One region of the Sinanaerobacter sp. ZZT-01 genome, then DNA from elsewhere that is predicted to be linked to it. Evidence: riboswitches for the same ligand, from Rfam matches in the RefSeq annotation. Region 1 holds a riboswitch; each other region holds the start of a gene.
What was found. A riboswitch is a leader RNA that binds a small molecule or an ion and turns the genes downstream of it on or off. The one in region 1 is predicted to bind cobalamin.
Positions count from the first base shown of each region.

Region 2: another riboswitch for cobalamin. It lies ahead of U5921_RS09965 (DUF2162 domain-containing protein); the one in region 1 lies ahead of U5921_RS06235 (nitrogenase iron protein NifH).
Region 3: another riboswitch for cobalamin. It lies ahead of U5921_RS13240 (nitrogenase iron protein NifH); the one in region 1 lies ahead of U5921_RS06235 (nitrogenase iron protein NifH).

Region 1 is NZ_CP141728.1:1,279,330-1,285,205, reverse strand. It holds gene U5921_RS06255 (hypothetical protein) at 209-520, opposite strand; tRNA gene U5921_RS06250 (tRNA-Pro) at 620-696, opposite strand; gene U5921_RS06245 (alanine/glycine:cation symporter family protein) at 933-2,420, shown strand; gene U5921_RS06240 (LysR family transcriptional regulator) at 2,578-3,492, opposite strand; cobalamin riboswitch at 3,619-3,807, shown strand; gene U5921_RS06235 (nitrogenase iron protein NifH) at 3,976-4,827, shown strand; gene U5921_RS06230 (hypothetical protein) at 4,824-5,333, shown strand; gene U5921_RS06225 (nitrogenase component 1) at 5,326-5,876, shown strand, end outside.
Region 2 is NZ_CP141728.1:2,070,268-2,076,143, reverse strand. It holds gene U5921_RS09980 (cobaltochelatase subunit CobN) at 1-2,563, opposite strand, end outside; gene U5921_RS09975 (DUF2149 domain-containing protein) at 2,585-2,896, opposite strand; gene U5921_RS09970 (MotA/TolQ/ExbB proton channel family protein) at 2,889-3,536, opposite strand; gene U5921_RS09965 (DUF2162 domain-containing protein) at 3,533-4,231, opposite strand; cobalamin riboswitch at 4,394-4,573, opposite strand; gene U5921_RS09960 (oleate hydratase) at 4,767-5,876, shown strand, end outside.
Region 3 is NZ_CP141728.1:2,724,794-2,730,669, forward strand. It holds gene U5921_RS13215 (lantibiotic protection ABC transporter ATP-binding protein) at 1-31, opposite strand, end outside; gene U5921_RS13220 (hypothetical protein) at 240-410, shown strand; gene U5921_RS13225 (hypothetical protein) at 622-1,233, shown strand; gene U5921_RS13230 (nitroreductase family protein) at 1,397-1,936, shown strand; gene U5921_RS13235 (GNAT family N-acetyltransferase) at 1,966-2,388, shown strand; cobalamin riboswitch at 2,500-2,687, shown strand; gene U5921_RS13240 (nitrogenase iron protein NifH) at 2,853-3,599, shown strand; gene U5921_RS13245 (nitrogenase component 1) at 3,610-4,887, shown strand; gene U5921_RS13250 (nitrogenase component 1) at 4,884-5,876, shown strand, end outside.

The DNA of each region.
Region 1 (5,876 bases):
AATAACAATATAAACTTTAATTTTCGTGTCGCATTTCGTGTCACATTTGTTTGTAAATGGCATCATTTTTATGCAATATATTACAATTTTAGCTTAAATATTTCAAAGTATAAAATCAACGCAATCGTTGAAAATAAAAGAGAATCGCTGTTTTCAACGGTTCTCTTTCTGTGTCATTAGGTCAAAATAGATGCATGTGAGATTATGCTTATTTTGTTCTATGCGCAAGCTTAGAGACGACCAATCTAACCCAATCTAAAATTGCGCCATAAACAAGAAAAGAAAAGATACATGCTATGTACCAATAAATCGAAATTGATCCCATAATTGTTCTGCATGGTAATTGCATACCCGAATTCATAAAAGCCAAACCATTATCAGTACGAGAAATTGCAGATAGGATGGGATTTAAGCCTATTAAAACAATACTTTTCGGGTCTCGCCCAATTTGATGCATGTAAATCTCAGATAATGCTATCAAAAAAAACCAAAATATAAAAGATTTAATGACTTTTTTCATACAGATGCCTCGTTTAATTAAATTACCTTCAGTATAAGTATAACATTAAAAATTAGGACAAAACTGATGTTTACTTATATCAATTTTGTCCTAATCTCCTGGTCGAGGCAGCAGGATTCGAACCTGTGGCCTTTGCGTCCCGAACGCAACGCTCTACCAAGCTGAGCTATGCCTCGCCAACTAATAATACATTATATACCTGTTTGATTAAAAATAAAAGAGGGCAGGTTAATTTTTTATAGCAAAGGAAAAGGTTCAAAATAAACCAATTCTTTTTCAGGACAGTTGATGTGTTTTAAATATTTCAAATATTCTGTATTATTTTTGATTTTTTTTGATGAAAAACGATTCGAGTAATTTATAATGCAAAAAGTCGTGATCACAACAAAAAAGATTTAAAGGAGGAAAAGGAATGGACTTATTAACGATAACTGGAAAGTTAAGCGGCTACTTGTGGGGAACGATATTCATCGCACTATGTATGGGCGTCGGTATTTATTTTTCTATTTTTATGAAGTTTCCACAGATTCGTTTAATTAAAGACATGATTTACCAGCTCTTTCAAGGGAAAAGCTCTGAAAGTGGAATATCATCTTTTCAAGGCTTTGCGATGGCTCTTGGAGGGCGTATTGGTGTCGGAAACATTGCTGGTGTGGCGACTGCTATTTGCTTCGGTGGACCGGGAGCCGTTTTTTGGATGTGGGTCATTGCATTTTTAGGAGCAGGTGCTGCATTCGCAGAATCCACATTAGCTCAGGTTTGGAAAGAAGAAATTGGAGGTGAGTACCGAGGCGGTCCGGCTTATTACATTCAAAAAGGAACCGGATTAAAATTCTTTGCTGTATTGTTTGCAATTGCCGCCATCATAGCAAATGGATTTACAGGGCCAACTATTCAGGCCTTTAACATTGCAGATTCCGTAAAAAATGCGTTTGGTGTTGATCCTTTGATTACTGGAATTTGTGTGGCTGCTATATTTTCCATCATTGTCTTTGGAGGAGTGAAACGAATTGGAAAATTTGTGGAACTTGTCGTTCCATTCATGGCAGCTTTGTATATTCTACTGACAGTGGTGATCTTAGCTGTAAATTACCAGCAGATACCGTCTATGTTTGCTTTGATTTTCAAAAGTGCATTTAATGCGGAAGCAGCCTTTGGCGGAGTATTCGGCGGAACCATCATGTGGGGTGTAAAAAGAGGAGTTTATTCCAGTGAGGCGGGCATGGGAAGCGGTGCGCAAGCTGCAGCAGCGGCCGAAGTTTCTCATCCTGCAAAGCAGGGATTGGCGCAATCCTTCTCTGTTTATGTCGATACACTGTTTGTATGTACTGCAACTGCCCTGATGATTCTATCTACCGGACAATACAACGTAGTTGATATGGATAATAACTTTGTTATTCATAACCTCCCAAGTATCGAAGCAGGAACCGGTTATACACAAGCAGCCATTGATACCCTGGTTCCGGGGTTTGGCTCTGCATTCATTGCCCTTGCGATTTTCTTCTTCGCATTTACTACACTTCTATCTTTTAGTTTCTACACAGAATCCAATGTTGCCTATTTATTTAAAGAAAACCGATATTTAAAATACATTTCATTTATAATGAAGCTTATGCTAATAGGAATGATTATTTTCGGAAGCGTGAAGAGTGCCGCAGTTGCCTGGAATATGGCAGATATTGGGGTCGGATTGTCAGCTTGGTTGAATCTAATTGCCTTAATTCTGCTAAGAAAGCCTGTATTGAAAGTTTTAAAGGATTACGAAAAGCAAAAATCAAATGGATTAGATCCAGTTTTTAATCCAAATGACTGTGGTATTCAAGGTGCCGATTTGTGGCTGGAAATTGCAGAAAAGAAGTATTCGCATTTAAATGAAACGGCAAATAAAAAGGCCGGATGATGAACTTACCATCAATCTATGATTCATTCATAAATTTATCATAATGAAAAAGAAAGTCGAAGACCTCCCGTGTCTTCGACTTTCTGCTATAAATAAAATATATTTTTTCATATGTCTTTCTTTCATTAGTGAAAGCTGTTGTTATAAGGGCACCTTATTATAATTTGGCAATCGTCTTTACATCAGATTCTAAATATCTTAAATATTGTTTGGATAATTTGCTTAGAGGTTGAGAAATCAAAGAAATATATCCAAGATGCAATGGCTCAGGAAAATTCTTTAAAGGTATGGCTAAAATCTCTCCCAAGCCTTTATGAAATATATCAGCATTGCTATTTGTTAAATCCGGGCCAATGCTAAAGCAATTGCAGTTGCGGACAAGTGCAATTTTAGTACATCGATCACTTACATGTATGTTTCTATTTAATAGTTTATAGAAAAGTATTTCCTCTGTAAAATGAGAGAGATCAATCTTTTGATCATATGTAACGAAGGGATATGGTTCTAAATCCTCCAAAGAAATGCTTTTTTTTGTAGCAAGGGGGTGTAAGGAGTTAATAAAAACGTATGGTTTTAATTGACTGATTTCATTAAAGCATAAATTATAGCTCACAAGAACCTTTTTTATAGAGCTAATATATGAATTGTGAATAGAAAGGATGCCAAGCTCACTTCTATGAGTGGCAACATCGTGTATAACGGAGTAAGTGGGGCATTCCCTAATAGCAATATCATAAGTGTCTAAGTTTAAGTCACTCGTTAATTTTGTAAAGGATCTCACAGCAAAAGGAAGTCGTTGTGTTGATACCGAGAATCTCATAGGAAGGTATTTTCTAGATTGATAGCGTTGCTCTAATTGCTCAGACTGATAAACAATTTCTTTGGCGTATTTTAAATAATCTTCTCCGTCATATGTAAGGGTAACACCTCTATTATTGCGATGAAATAAAATGATACCTAAACTCTCTTCTACTGACTTTATAGCTGTTGACAATGTTGACTGAGAAATAAATAAAGCTTTTGAAGCCTCGGAAAAAGATTGATGTTTAGACGTTTCTATAATATATTTCATGGATTGTAACCTCATAAAAATGCGCCCTCCTATTTCCTTTAGTATAGTCATACGCAAATTATATTATCAAAAAAATTGATGGCGGGCAATAGGAAATATCTATGGAAAGATAGATTGTATCTTGTCACACCTCATGATATAATTAAAAAAAATATAGGAAGTTATTACATGGAAATCGGTTAAAGTCCGATGCGGTACCGCCACTGTAAGGAGGAGCCACTGCAAAAAGACATAAACACTGGAATTTAGTTCTGGGAAGTTGTTGCAGCGTGCGCAGAGTCCAAGCCAGGATACTTTAATGACTTTAGATTAACCACCTAACGGATTATTAGGAAAGTTTAATTTTGATTTGTTTTATAATTCTATATATTGAATATATATTAAATATATATTCATGTTAAGAATATGAGATAAGAAACTCCTATCCGAGAGGTATGGGGTTTTTTTATTTTATTAATATATGAAAGAGTTAGGAATATAAAAATGAACAAACGATGCATAAGAATTGCCCTTTATGGGAAAGGGGGTATAGGAAAATCTACGGTGGCTTCAAATGTTTCAGCGGCATTTGGAGATATGGGATTACGCGTTTTACACATAGGATGCGACCCAAAAGCTGATTCCACAAGAAACCTTATTGGATTTAAGATCCCGACAGTTTTAGATGTCTTATCGGAGAAGAGTCAAGTACAAAGAAAAGATATTTTATTTACAGGCTTTAAGGGGATTTCATGCATTGAAGCAGGGGGACCCAAACCTGGAACCGGTTGCGCAGGAATGGGAATATCTATTATGGCAGATGAGCTAGAACGGCTTGGAATTTTAGAAGAAAATTGGGATGTAATTATTTACGATGTCTTAGGAGACGTGGTATGCGGAGGATTCTCTATTCCTATGAGAAAACATTTTGTGGATCAGGTTTATATAGTCAGTTCGTCGGAATTGATGTCGTTATATGCAGCTAATAATATTATGAAAGGATTACAGAACTGTTCTTCAAATAAACAGTTACTCTGTGGAATGATTCACAATAGGTGTAGCGGAGACGAAAGCAACAGGCAAATGAATGATTTTGCCAGAAAAACAAATACGACTATTATTCACGCAATTAAGCAAAGCAATGAAATAAGAAAGGCAGAATGTCAAAGAAAAACTGTTATAGAGGCTTATTTTGAAAGTGAGTCCAGGAATGAATTCTTACAATTAGCTCAAAAACTTTTAAAAAACAAAAGCTCTACTATACCAAAAACTCTTGAAGATGAAGAAATCGATAGAATCGGGCTAAATCTCATGTATGTGAAAATGCAAAGACTTATTGAAGAGGACAGGCTATGAGTAGAAATAATATCAAATTAATGTGCATGGCAGAGTCTGAAATCAGTAATCTCAATTACTTATTGAGTATTCCAGGGGCAGTCGTTTTAGCTGTTGGCCCTCCTTCCTGTGTCAGACAGCTTTATTTTGCTGCACAGAGCCAAAATCAACAAGATAACTTTTATATGTATGTAGAAGATGAAAAAAAGTTGACTATGGGGATGCATTTGCAAGACGTAAAAAAAGTTATAGATAAACTGCTTATAGATGAGCCTAAAATTTTAATTTGCTATTTATCTTGCCTTGACTTATTAATAGGTTCGGATTTTGACAATATCATTGAAGAATTGCAGCAAGATACGAAAACTTATGTGATCCAATTTAAAAGAGGACCATTGGAAAAAAGAAAAATAAAACCGAAAGCAAAAATTAGATCAATATTATCTGATTTAATTAATCAAAAATTTTTTTCTTTAGAAGAAGAGAAATTAGTAGTAGATATATTGGAGGAGCTTGAAAATGAGTAAAAATTTTTTGCATAGATTACCTCCAATTGCAGCAGACTTCTCTGGCGCATGTTCAACTTTAGTTGATTGGAATGTAGAAGTTCTATTATTATCTCCGGGAAGCTGTGGAAAAGTTGTTTCTCAGGTTGATGAATCTCGTTTGAATGTTAATTTTTTAGAGACTGAATTTAATGATCTTGATATAGCTAGAGGAATCAATGACCTTCTTGTTGACGAAATAAATAATGCAAGAAATAAAGAAAAAAAGTTAGTAATATTGGGAACTCCGGTTACGGCTTTTTTAGGAATAGATTACAAAATCATTGAGGAGAACGTTGAAAATTGTATAACGATTCCGATGAATGGATTCCATACATACAAGTATGGTGTTTCAAAAACCCTTTTTATCGTAGGGAAACAAATTTTAGATTTGGGAAATAGAGTAGCAGATCATATTAACATAGTAGGGTATACTCCATTAAACTTGGCTTCTTTGGATTTGCTTAATGAGCATATAAAAATACTTGAGGCGTTAGGCTTTAAAAGCTCCGTTATTGGAAGACA
Region 2 (5,876 bases), 790 kb from region 1:
TTCCGGACATCGCCGTCCCCAAGGTATGCAGACCATAAGGCATCAGTTCTTCCGCAAGCTCCTCAAGCTCATGATGAAGCTGCTCAACCGCCTTATCAAAGTCGGTTTCAAACGCATCGCCGTATTGAGCCTCATAGCCTAACGCTTTTACCTTTTCTAGAATAAAGTCTTTTTTTACGTTTGCCTGTTCCGTTAGTCCGTCGCTTACTAAAGTACGGTAATCAATCATTAAGGTTTGAAGTTCTTGCAGCTCACCGTAAAGCCCCGCCTGAAGCATAGGTGGTATCATATGACCAATGGTAACACCGTAGCTTCTTCTTTTTGCCTGAACCGCCTCTCCCGGATTGTTGACAATATAAGGGTAAACATTGACCATGTTTCCGATCAATTGATCAGAATAATCATCCTCTCCCTGTCCTACAATTCTTCCCGGCAGCCATTCCAGCGTTCCGTGTGTTCCCAAATGGATCACGGCGTCGGCTTCAAATTCATTTTGCAGCCACAAGTAGAAAGCTAAGTATTGGTGTGTCGGAGGCAAGGTTGCAGAATGCGTAATGGAATCCGGATCGTCCCCCCAGCCTCTCATCGGTTGAGGTCCAAAAAAGACATTTCCCATTTTCGTTCCGGGAATCACAATTTCTCCATTCTGCACCATGACATTTCCGGGAGCTTCTCCCCACTGCGTTTCAACCTCTGCTCTCATCGATGCCGGTAATTTCTGATACCAGCTTAAATAATCCTCTAAAGGAATCGTGATTGCACCCGCTTGTACCAGAGTGTCCAAGCAACCAGGTGCCCAGCTTCCAATGTTTCGACCCTTCTCGTCGATGAGTTTCTTTAAGCCCTCCGAGCTCAAATCAAGATCGCCGTCAAAGTTATAACCTTCTGTCTTTAGTCTCGTTAATACGTTTGAGGCACTATCGGCAACATTCAGATAAGATGCCTTGATTCCGTCCTTTCCGCCATCATGGTTATAGTAAATGAGAGCAACCTTTTTATCTGCATTCTCTGCCTTTTTCATTTTTGCCCAGGCAAGTGCCCGTCCCGCTAAGCGGTCAGTATTATAATCCAGAGGCATTCTTTTTTCAATATAGTTTCCGTCCTTGTCTTCCACCTCTTTGATTCCGCCTAAAAAGATCGGTTCGATTCGACCGTCCAGCTCCGGCAAAGCTACCTGCGTAGTTAAACTAACTTGGTTTCCATATTTATCTTTTTCCCATTCATCTAAGCTGTCCGTCTGCGTAGGAGCCAAAACCGGCACGCCTAATTCTTTAAATAGATCCACGCTTTTCTCCGCGGTACTGAAAAAATTAAAACCCAAAACCGTAATCAATACGTCAACTTGACTCTTCCCGTCTTTCATGAACAATTTACGGACAAATTTATCACGGTTGCTGCTGGAGGTCGGGGGGATTGCAAACAAGACATTGCCGTCCTTTGCTTCAATGCGATCAATCAAATCCAGCTGCATTTGAATGTCCTCTGCAACATACCAGGTTCTCTGCGTCGTCACGCCGACCCAAGGCCCATCTTTTTTCATCTTCCCCGAGCCTTTGTACCAGCCCAAATATCCGTCCAGTGTTTCAAATACACCCTCCAAGTCAGCCACCTTATTCTTGGAGGTATTTATAATCTCAATAATTTCAGCATCCGTCCCACTGCTTTCCAAAGAAAGAACTTCATTCAGCTCTGTATCTGACAAATTGGCAGTGAATTGCAAGGTTGCCTTTCCCAAGTTTAAAGCGAGCTCTTTAACTTCTTCATCCGTAATCGTTGCACATGCCTGTACAATGGAATCATAAATTAATTTCAATGTTTGGGGATCTGTACCCAATTCTGAAATTTTCTCTGACAGGCGGTCTGTATTAAACGGAAGCTTCTTTGCCTGCGGATGGTAGATAAAGCCTATGTCGGTCGGCAAGGGCGAAGCTATGGGTTCAATCGCTTCGGATACCTGCAGCGGAGTTTCACTCCAAGTACCCAAAAGCAGCAGCAGCCGTCTCATGTTTTCAACGCCGGTATTTGTAAAATATTTTTTTATTTCATCCGACTTCGTGTAATCAATCTCATTTTCTCCGTAAACCACTGTTGTATTGGTAATAAAACACTTGCCCTTTAAATCGCTTTGAATCATTTTTAAAAGCGTATCCATTGTTTCCTGCCCGATCATCTCCAGCATCAAAACATCAGTTTCAGCAAGCCTCTCTTTCATGACATCGGGATAGTCCCGCACTGCCTTTGTGCTGTATAGCTTAACGTCTAAGGAATAACCGGTCTCTTTGATTAACTCATAGGCACTGCTTAACTGCGGTACATAAGTTGATGCACTGCCTAAAATCATCGTAACCTTAACCGTGTCTCCGCTTTCCAACGGCGAATATGTTATGGCCGCACCGGTTGTCGATTCTGAGTCTTCTTTCGTCGCATTTTCCTCTTCTACGCTGCTTGTGCTCCTTGGTTCCTCTGCAAATACAGCTGCAAACGGCACGCATATGCTGAACAGCAATGCAAATAATACAACCCAAGCAAATGCTTTCTTCTTTCGTTCTGTCCTTGAAATCACGATTCTGCTCCTTTCACTTCTCTATTGCTTACTGCCAGCCGGTACCTCTTCGATCAGAATTAATTTTCCGGTCTCGGGATCTTCGTACACCTTACCCATTTCACTGTAGCCTTCACCGCCACTTTGTTCGATTTTTGGTACCTCAACGAGCTGACGCCCTTTTTCAACATCCACCTTCTGAAAAAGAATATCCTGCAAATTCCAGCTCATAACCAAGGCTACCAATAAGCCGCAGGAAAATACCAGCATAACGTCGACTAAATTTGCCAACCCGGCTATCGGATCGACCTCTTCTTCACACAAACGGTTTCGCTTCGCTCTTCGATCAAGCATGCTCATCACCTCCAATGATCAAGTTCAATACCATTTCAAGCGTATTCAAATCCTGATTGTACCAAGCATTGCGTATTTTAGAGATAAGGGCACCAACCGCACCGATGAGCATTCCGACAACGGTCGTATCAAATGCCACGATGATTGCCTCCGACAATCCAACAAAATCACCTTGACCAAGCGCAGCCAATCCGGGTCCCAAAGGAATTAGAGTTCCCATTAAGCCCAATATTGGCCCAACCTTCGCCAATAAATCTGTTTTGTTAAGAATGCGCCGAAGCTGTGCTTCCTCCTGATCCAAAATGTCTTTTGCGATGAGTTCTTTTGCCTCTTTTGAAAGCTTGGATTCTTTTAATAAATCGCCTACAAGCTTTGTCTGTCTTGTACTAAAGCAACTCTTTTCTATGATTTGCTTTATCTGATTCCCCTGCCATGGGAATTCCGATTCTGTATTAATTGCTGTCTCTAGTAATTGAAAGGATTTCCTCTTTTTTCTTGTTCTTCTTTCCCCCAGAAAGCTCCCTAATTCCATTAACCCATAAATCAAAAGTATTATTAGTCCTATAATCACAGGGATTAATAAACACTGTGATGCTGCATGAATTATCTTTGTCAAATACTCTGAACCTGGAATTGTCATTTGTTTCTTTCTCCTTCTTTTTCAATAAAAGTATGTTTTACATAACCTGCTATGAGTAACGCAACCATTCCTGCCACTGCACTTAAAGTCCATCGTCCCGATTCTAAGGTAATCGGCGAAAATTGTGTCGCCATGGATTGAACTAAACTGGGAATAAACAAGCCACAGCATAAAGTAAAGGTACCTAGAATCAGCAAAAAAGTATTTAGGATGGATTCTGCATCAATGGATATTGTTTTCATCAACCTTCTTATCCCGAAAGAAACGAGAAGCAGCAGGATAAAAAAGATAGCAGCGGTCGCCCATCCCAGCCATGCGGGCGGCAATTTCAAAGGCGGGCCTAATAAAATCACTGTCAGTGCCAATGCGATCAGACACAACGGGCAGGGCAATAAAACTATAATATTATTTTTATAAGTGCTTCTTTCACTACAAGCACTACATTCCTCTCCATTTATTCCTAAATAAATTAAAAAAAGCGCCATTAGAACAGAGCCTGCAAAGGTATATTTATCTAATATATCAACCATCATGCCTTGCATTGGCTCAAAGAGCAAAACCAAAATTCCTAAGCAAATTGCAAAGGAAAGAGAAATAAGTACCATTTGCTTCGCACTTCTTTGCGACATTCCCAGTATCAAACCGGATTTTAAGCTTAGAATCAGCGTAGCAATGAAAAGACCGAATACAGACATAAACAAACAATTCACCTCCTTTCTTTTTTATCATTGAATAGAAAACCCCCAGAAAGGTGTCTATGGGTATAAAAAAAAGAACCCATTAGTAAAAAAATACTAAAAGATTCTCCCATTTTTGGAATCTATATGTATACATGACAAAATCTGAATTTCCCTATTCTATCTTGTCTCTATCAAGGCAGGTCTCCTGGCTCATGATTCATCCGCCGCCCTCCCTTCCCGGATAAAACATCCAGTGGCTTGTGGGCTTTGTCATCAATTACAGTGGTGGGTCCGCGACGGCTTTTACCGCTCTTCCCTATTCTCCTCACATGAGGCACCTTGATGGTATTCGTTATTTAACTATTCTTGCCACTACATTATATCTGATTTCGGTCTTATGTCAACAAAATTCTTATCACATTATCATTGCATTGTAATAAAGTTTTCACAATGGACTTATTCCCTGATTTCTTTATTTCTTTGTTCCGTTCACTGGCTAATTTTGCTAAAATGAAAATAGAGTTAAAAATAAACGGAGGTGAACTTTATTATGTATTATTCCAGCGGTAATTATGAGGCGTTTGCACGCCCACAAAAACCAGAAAATGTTGACCAAAAATCAGCCTACATTGTAGGCTCCGGCCTTGCCGCACTGGCAGCTGCTTGTTTTCTTGTCCGTGACGGACAGATGAAAGGAGATCAGGTGCACATCCTAGAAAAAGATCCAATTCCAGGCGGTGCATGTGACGGATATCTCTATGAAAATTTGGGTTACGTTATGCGTGGCGGACGGGAGATGGACAATCATTTCGAATGCATGTGGGATTTGTTCCGCTCCATTCCTTCGATTGAAACAGAAGGAATCAGCGTTTTAGACGAATACTACTGGCTAAATAAAAAGGACCCGAATTATTCTCTGATGCGTGCAACGGTTCATTGCGGCGAAGATGCACATACAGACAAAAAGTTCGACCTTTCGGACAAGGGTTCTATGGAAATCATGCACCTGTTCTTTACTTCTGATGACGAACTTTACAATAAACGAATCGACGAATACTTCAGCGATGAAGTTTTGAATTCTAATTTCTGGTTATACTGGCGCACTATGTTTGCATTTGAAAACTGGCATTCTGCACTTGAAATGAAACTGTATCTCAGACGTTTTATCCACCATGTGGGAGGGCTTCCCGATTTTACTGCACTGCGCTTTACAAAATATAATCAGTACGAATCTATGATTCTGCCAATGATTCGCTATCTGGAATCTCATAATGTTCAGTTTCAATATGATACGAAGGTTATTAATGTAAAATTTGATGTAAATACAGATAAAAAAGCAGCAAAAGGTATTGTAGTCAACCATGGTGACGAAGAAAAAAACATTGAACTCACAGAAAACGACCTTCTCTTTATTACCAATGGCGGGTGTGTTGAAAATTCCTCCCTCGGCAGTCAGAATGAGCCCGCACCTTTCCACACGGAAATTAAAGAAGGCGGCGGATGGGATATGTGGCGTAAGATTGCTGCTCAAGATTCTTCTTTCGGAAATCCGAATAAATTTTGTTATGATCCGGAACAAAGCAACTGGATGAGTGCTACCGTTACCACTCTCGATGATAAGATTCCGCCTTATATACAAAAAATCTGCAAACGGGATCCT
Region 3 (5,876 bases), 1.4 Mb from region 1:
ATAAATCTTTTGTAGTTAATATGTTTTCCATATAAATATCCTCTTTTCTTTATGATGCTTTAAGAATAAAAGACATTTATAAAGAAAGTATAAAGATTTTAAAAATTTGCTTTACAGTGGTGTTTGACACAATTTTAAAAGAATGCCATCAAGGTTAGCGATGGCTAATTAATAAATATTAGCGAGACATTTAGTTCATATTTTTATGAACTTGCTTATTTAGAAGGGAATGAAACATAATGGGTTTATTATATAATGCCGATCAAATCGTTGTATTAGCAGATGGAAAGATTGCAGAGGCTGGGAAACATGAAGATTTAATAAAAAGAAAAGGATTATACAAGGAATTCCTACAAGTCAGAAAGGAGGCAGTTGGATGGAGCTTAGAAAAAGAGGTGAGCGGCCTGTAGATTAGTTTTGGTGGGATGACGAACGGATGGAACCCTTTTGGTATTAAGAGGAAATAAATAAAAATTTGACAGCAGTTCTCATTCACAAGATAACACAGAGAAATAGGAAATTACCTATTGAAACAAGATCAGCCGCCGATATATTAATTAAGTATAATAAAAGGGTTATTGAAACTGCTCTAATAAAGAACAATAGAATGTGGGTGATTAAATGGAGATCAATGGAGTTACAGCGACTCAATTTAGAGGGGTTTCCAGGTCTGGTAAAGCTGCGGAAATAGGCTTACCGAATTTGAATGATGTTAACGCATATACAGAGAAGAAAACAGATACGAGAGAATCAGAATATAAGAAAGCAATCATTGAGCAAGCGATTAAAGATCAGTCGAGAGGAAAGTTTCAAAATGAATCACAGGGGTTTAATCAACTTCTGAAACGTTATGTTTCAGAAGTATCTCCGGATAGAAAGGGAATTATCACACAAGGCTTAAGAGCGATAAATAAAAATAGGATCAATATAGATAAACCTTTAGACATCTTAGCATTATTATTGGATGGTAAAGTGAAATACCAAGATTCAGGGATAGACAGTCCTTATATTGAATTTTATGATAGCAATGGAGAAATGGTTGCAACCTATTCCAATAATGGGTGGACTATGTTTGATACGAAAGCAGAAACCGGACGTCGGATTGAGATGTGTTCAATATACAATAAGGCATGGGGAAATGCAGCTAAAAAGAGTCAGGAAGCAGGCGGTTGCCCTGTATCTTTTTCTGAAAGCCAATCTGATTCAGAATCAGCTATTGACCTGAAAGCATAGCAAAGATCATAAAGAAGATACAAGGCTGCCAATTCATTTATGTTTCCAAAGAAACGCTGAAGATTGGCAGTCTTTTTTGTAAGTTAGAGAGTATATTGGTATTTTGGAGTAAATTTGAGTTATAATAATGAAATTATAAAGATAAGTAAAGGAAATTAAAAGAATGAGGGAGATAGAAAAGAGAAGAAGCATTCGTAACTATTTAAATAAAAAGGTGGAAAAGGAAAAACTGATGCAAGTACTGGAAGGTGCCAGACTGGCACCTTCCGGCAGCAACACGCAACCTTGGAGATTTATTATTATTGAAGCAGAGGAGACAAAGGAAAAGCTGGCTATGGCAGATCATCAACAAGAATGGATGGTGGCGGCACCGATTTTTATTGTATGTGTAGCAGATATTCGAAGTCGAATTTCTATGGATACCGATATTACACTGAATGAGAACAGCTCTGAACCGGAGTTAAAGCAAATTATCAGAGATACAGCCATTGCAATGGAACATATTTTGCTTGAAGCAGAAAATCTGGGCTTATCTACTTGTTGGACTGCTTGGTTTGAGCAGGAGGCTGTTCGACCGATTTTAAATATTCCGGAGGATAAATATGTGTGTGGAATCATTACGCTGGGATATGGCGACGAAAAGCCAAAGCAGCGGCCTAGAAAAAAGATAGAAGAAATTGTGAGATATGAGACATGGCAGTAAGGGATACTTTATATTAGATTGGGGTTACTATGATTAGAAAATTTAAAAACGAAGATTTAGAAATAATAATGGAGCTATGGTTAAATACAAATATACACGCGCACGATTTTATTGCTGAGGATTATTGGAGAAATAATTTTGAATTGGTTAAGGGCATGCTTCCGTGTGCAGAACTCTATGTTTGCGAAATTGAGAACGAAATTAAGGCTTTTGTGGGAATTGATAATGGGTACATAGCCGGAATATTTGTATCGGGGGAAATGCAGTCGAAGGGACTCGGCAAACAATTGCTTGAAAAAGCAAAAGAGCTTTATGCTTCCCTTAGTTTAAACGTTTATAAAAAGAATGTAAAAGCCGTCCATTTTTATCAGAGAGAAAACTTTGTAATTGAAAAAGAACAAGTGGATGAAAATACGGGAGAGCTTGAATATTTCATGGTATGGAGTAAATAAGAAATACCACACTATTTTACTTTTATTTATGATAATGGAGCTTATAAAATTGAATTACAGATTACAAGTTGACAGGCTTTTTTATATGTTGTATACTAGGTTTACAAATAAAATAATAGACATAATTCAGGTGGCCGGACGCAGCAAACAGCCGGCATAATAGGGAAGCAGGTTAAAATCCTGCGCGGTACCGCCGCTGTATAAGAGGAGTTTTTTCAAAGATACCACCGGTCATTCGGGAAGGTTGGAAAAATGCTGATGCTTGAGCCAGAATACCTGCCTGAATGGGTTTTTGCAAGTCCTGCGTGTTTACGGGACGCGCAAAGTTTATATACAGCAGACTGCTAAACGGCGGACAAGCGGTATAGCAATCAGCTTCAGCAGAAGAATACGGGACTGCAGTTGTCAGGAGTGACAGCGGCAGTCCTTTGTTGTTCCCAAAAATCAAGGCAGGAGGTCTTACAATGAAAAAAATAGCAATATACGGAAAAGGGGGAATCGGCAAGTCAACGACGGTAGCAAATGTTTCCGCAGCACTCTCCAGAGAAGGAATTCGAGTGATGCAGATTGGATGCGACCCCAAATCTGATTCAACCGTTAATTTGACAGGAGGACAACGGATTCCCACAGTGCTCGATGTCATAAGAGAAAAGGGGGAAAAGACAAAACTGGAGGATATTACCTTTGAGGGAAGCTTTCAAGTAATCTGCGTCGAAGCAGGAGGACCGATGCCCGGAACCGGTTGTGCAGGAAGGGGAATTATTGCAGCATTTGAAAAGCTGGAAGAATTGAGGGCATATGAAATCTACAGACCGGATATCATCTTGTATGACGTACTGGGAGACGTGGTTTGCGGCGGGTTTGCAATGCCGATTCGGAACGGCTATGCAGATCGTGTCTGTGTTGTGACCTCAGGTGAGATGATGTCCTTATATGCAGCAGGTAATATTGCCAGTGCGGTTCGCTCATACGGTGCGAGAGGCTATGCCGAAATGGGAGGTCTGATCTTGAACAAAAAAGGCATTGAAGGCGAGGAAGAAATCGTGAGAAAAGCAGCAGACGAAATGGAGACGACAGTGCTTTTTACGGTGGAACGGGATCAGACTGTGCAAAAGGCAGAAGCGGTACATAAAACGGTCGTCGAAGCATTCCCGGAAAGCAGACAGGCAGAAGCATATCGAAGCTTGGCATTCAAGCTTCTTGAAGAATAGAGGTGAAGCGATGCGACTGAAACGATTATCAGAAATTCAGAGCAGCAAGGATATCTTTGGCGATTGCAGTGCCATCTCCTGCGGCGTTTTTTGCCCCACCTTCGGCGTTTCTGTCTGTGCTCCCTTGATACAGGATGGAGCCGTTCTGATTGTAGGAACTCCCGAATGTACATGGTATGCGAAAAACAGCAGCATTTACCATGCAATAGACCCGGGCTGGGATCGGTTTTACTGCTGTGCGATGGAAGAGCAGGATATTACCTTTGGAGAGAATGGCGCTATCATAAAAGCAATTTGCGACATTGCAGCGGAGTCTGACATCCATTGCATCTTCTTGGCGAGCACCTGCGTTCCGGAAATCATAGGAGACGATTTGGAAGCCATTGCAAAAGCTGGCGAAAAACTATCAGGAATCCCAGTCCTTCCTGTACGCATTGCACATTATGACCATAAATGCAATGAATTCGGAGTCGCCGTTTCCCGCACTTTGGAATCATTGGGAAGCTTAATGGAAGCACAGCCGAAACAGCCGAAAACGGTAAATCTTCTTGGAAGAAACTTTCACTCCGCTGTGGATGGCTCTCTGAGAGATACGGAATTGGTAAAGCTGCTCCAAACGCATGGGATTGCAATACAAAGAATTCTTCCGGATCGTTGCAGTACCTCAGAACTTAAAAAAGCCCCATCTGTGGCTCTCAATATTGTGACAAACGAAGTGGGGCGTGAGCTTGCATACTATATGGAAAAACATTTTGGAATTCCATATGTCCTCTTTGAGCCTTCTTTCGATTTGGATTATATAAGAGCCGGTTATGACAAATTGCAGAAGTGCCTCGGCATTTCCATGGAGCAGGAACTTTGCGGACGGAAGCGTGAGGCAAAAGCTGCAATCCATAACGGCAGACGTCTTCTTCAAGGGAAGTCTTTCATCAACGGAGGTAGACCGCCGGATGCCTTTGAAGCAGCAGAGTTTCTTGCAGAAATGGGAATGAAACCGCTTCTTATCCATGCATACAGACTGTGTGAAAACAGCAGCAAAAGGATAGAAAAAATACTGCAAAGAGGGTGGAACCCATATGTAAATTATGTGGCAAACCCAGAAGGGGCTGCTGCGTTGACGGAAGAACTTGCACCGGATATTTACATAGGGCATGGCGATGCAGAACGCTTGATTGATAGGGGAATCAAGCAAATTGAGATGTTGCTTCCTCCCGGAAAGCTCGGTTACGAAGCCATCGTTTACGCAGTATCCGCTTTGACCGGAGTTGGAAGGAGGGAATTCATTTGAAGCTTTATAAGAACTATCCAGTCCCGTCCGACCGAATGGGACTCCTATGGACACTAAGCGGAATCAAAGATCTAGTTTTGGTTGAATTCGGACCGGAAGGAACTACAAGATACTTGTTGGAATCCTTAAAGTATTTCGGAGAAGAGGCAAACGCCAAAATATTTACCACGATGATGGATGAAGATGTCGTCATCATGGGCAATGCCGAAAGGCTTCGAAAGACACTGGTCGAGGTAGATGAAATGTATTCCCCTGAGTATATATTTGTGGTGGAGTCCTCCGTAGGAGCCGTCATCGGAATGGATATAGAGGGCTTATGCAGAGAGTTTCAGCAGTCGGTAAAAGCCAAGCTTCTTTCTGTCAAGGGGGGCGGACTTTCCGGAATCTGGACGACAGGCGTTGAAGAAGCTTTGAGTATGCTCGCAGAGATTGCAGAAGAAAAGATAAGTGAAAAAGAAAATTACAATATTCTGGGATGCTGTGCCGATGAACTGAATCATAAAGCGGAAGCAGATGCAATCACAGCCATGATGGAAAAAGCGTTTGCGCTTAAGGTAAATTGTATCTTATCTGCTTCTGCATCGATAGAAGACTGTAAAAAGATGGGGAAATCCGCATTGAATGTCGTATTGCGCAAAGAAGCCTTGCCGGCGGCTCAGACTCTCGAAAAAAAATTTGGAACACCGTATGTGTACGGAAGGCCTTATGGATTAGACGGAACACAGAGCTGGCTTGAAGAAATGGAAGAAAAGCTCGGGAGAGAAGGGAATTGGAAGGCTGTGAACGTAGAAATGGAAGCGTTAAGATCACTTATTTTACAGCTGAAGCAGAAGATAGAACACGGAGCTGTAAGAAAACTCGTTATAAGCGGGCATTCGGAAACGGTAAAGGGATTAACTGCATTTGCTTCTTTGGAACTAGGCTTACCGGTTCTTTATTTGAAAAGTGCATGGAGCGCTCCAAAGGAGGAGGCAGCTGTGACAGAAGAA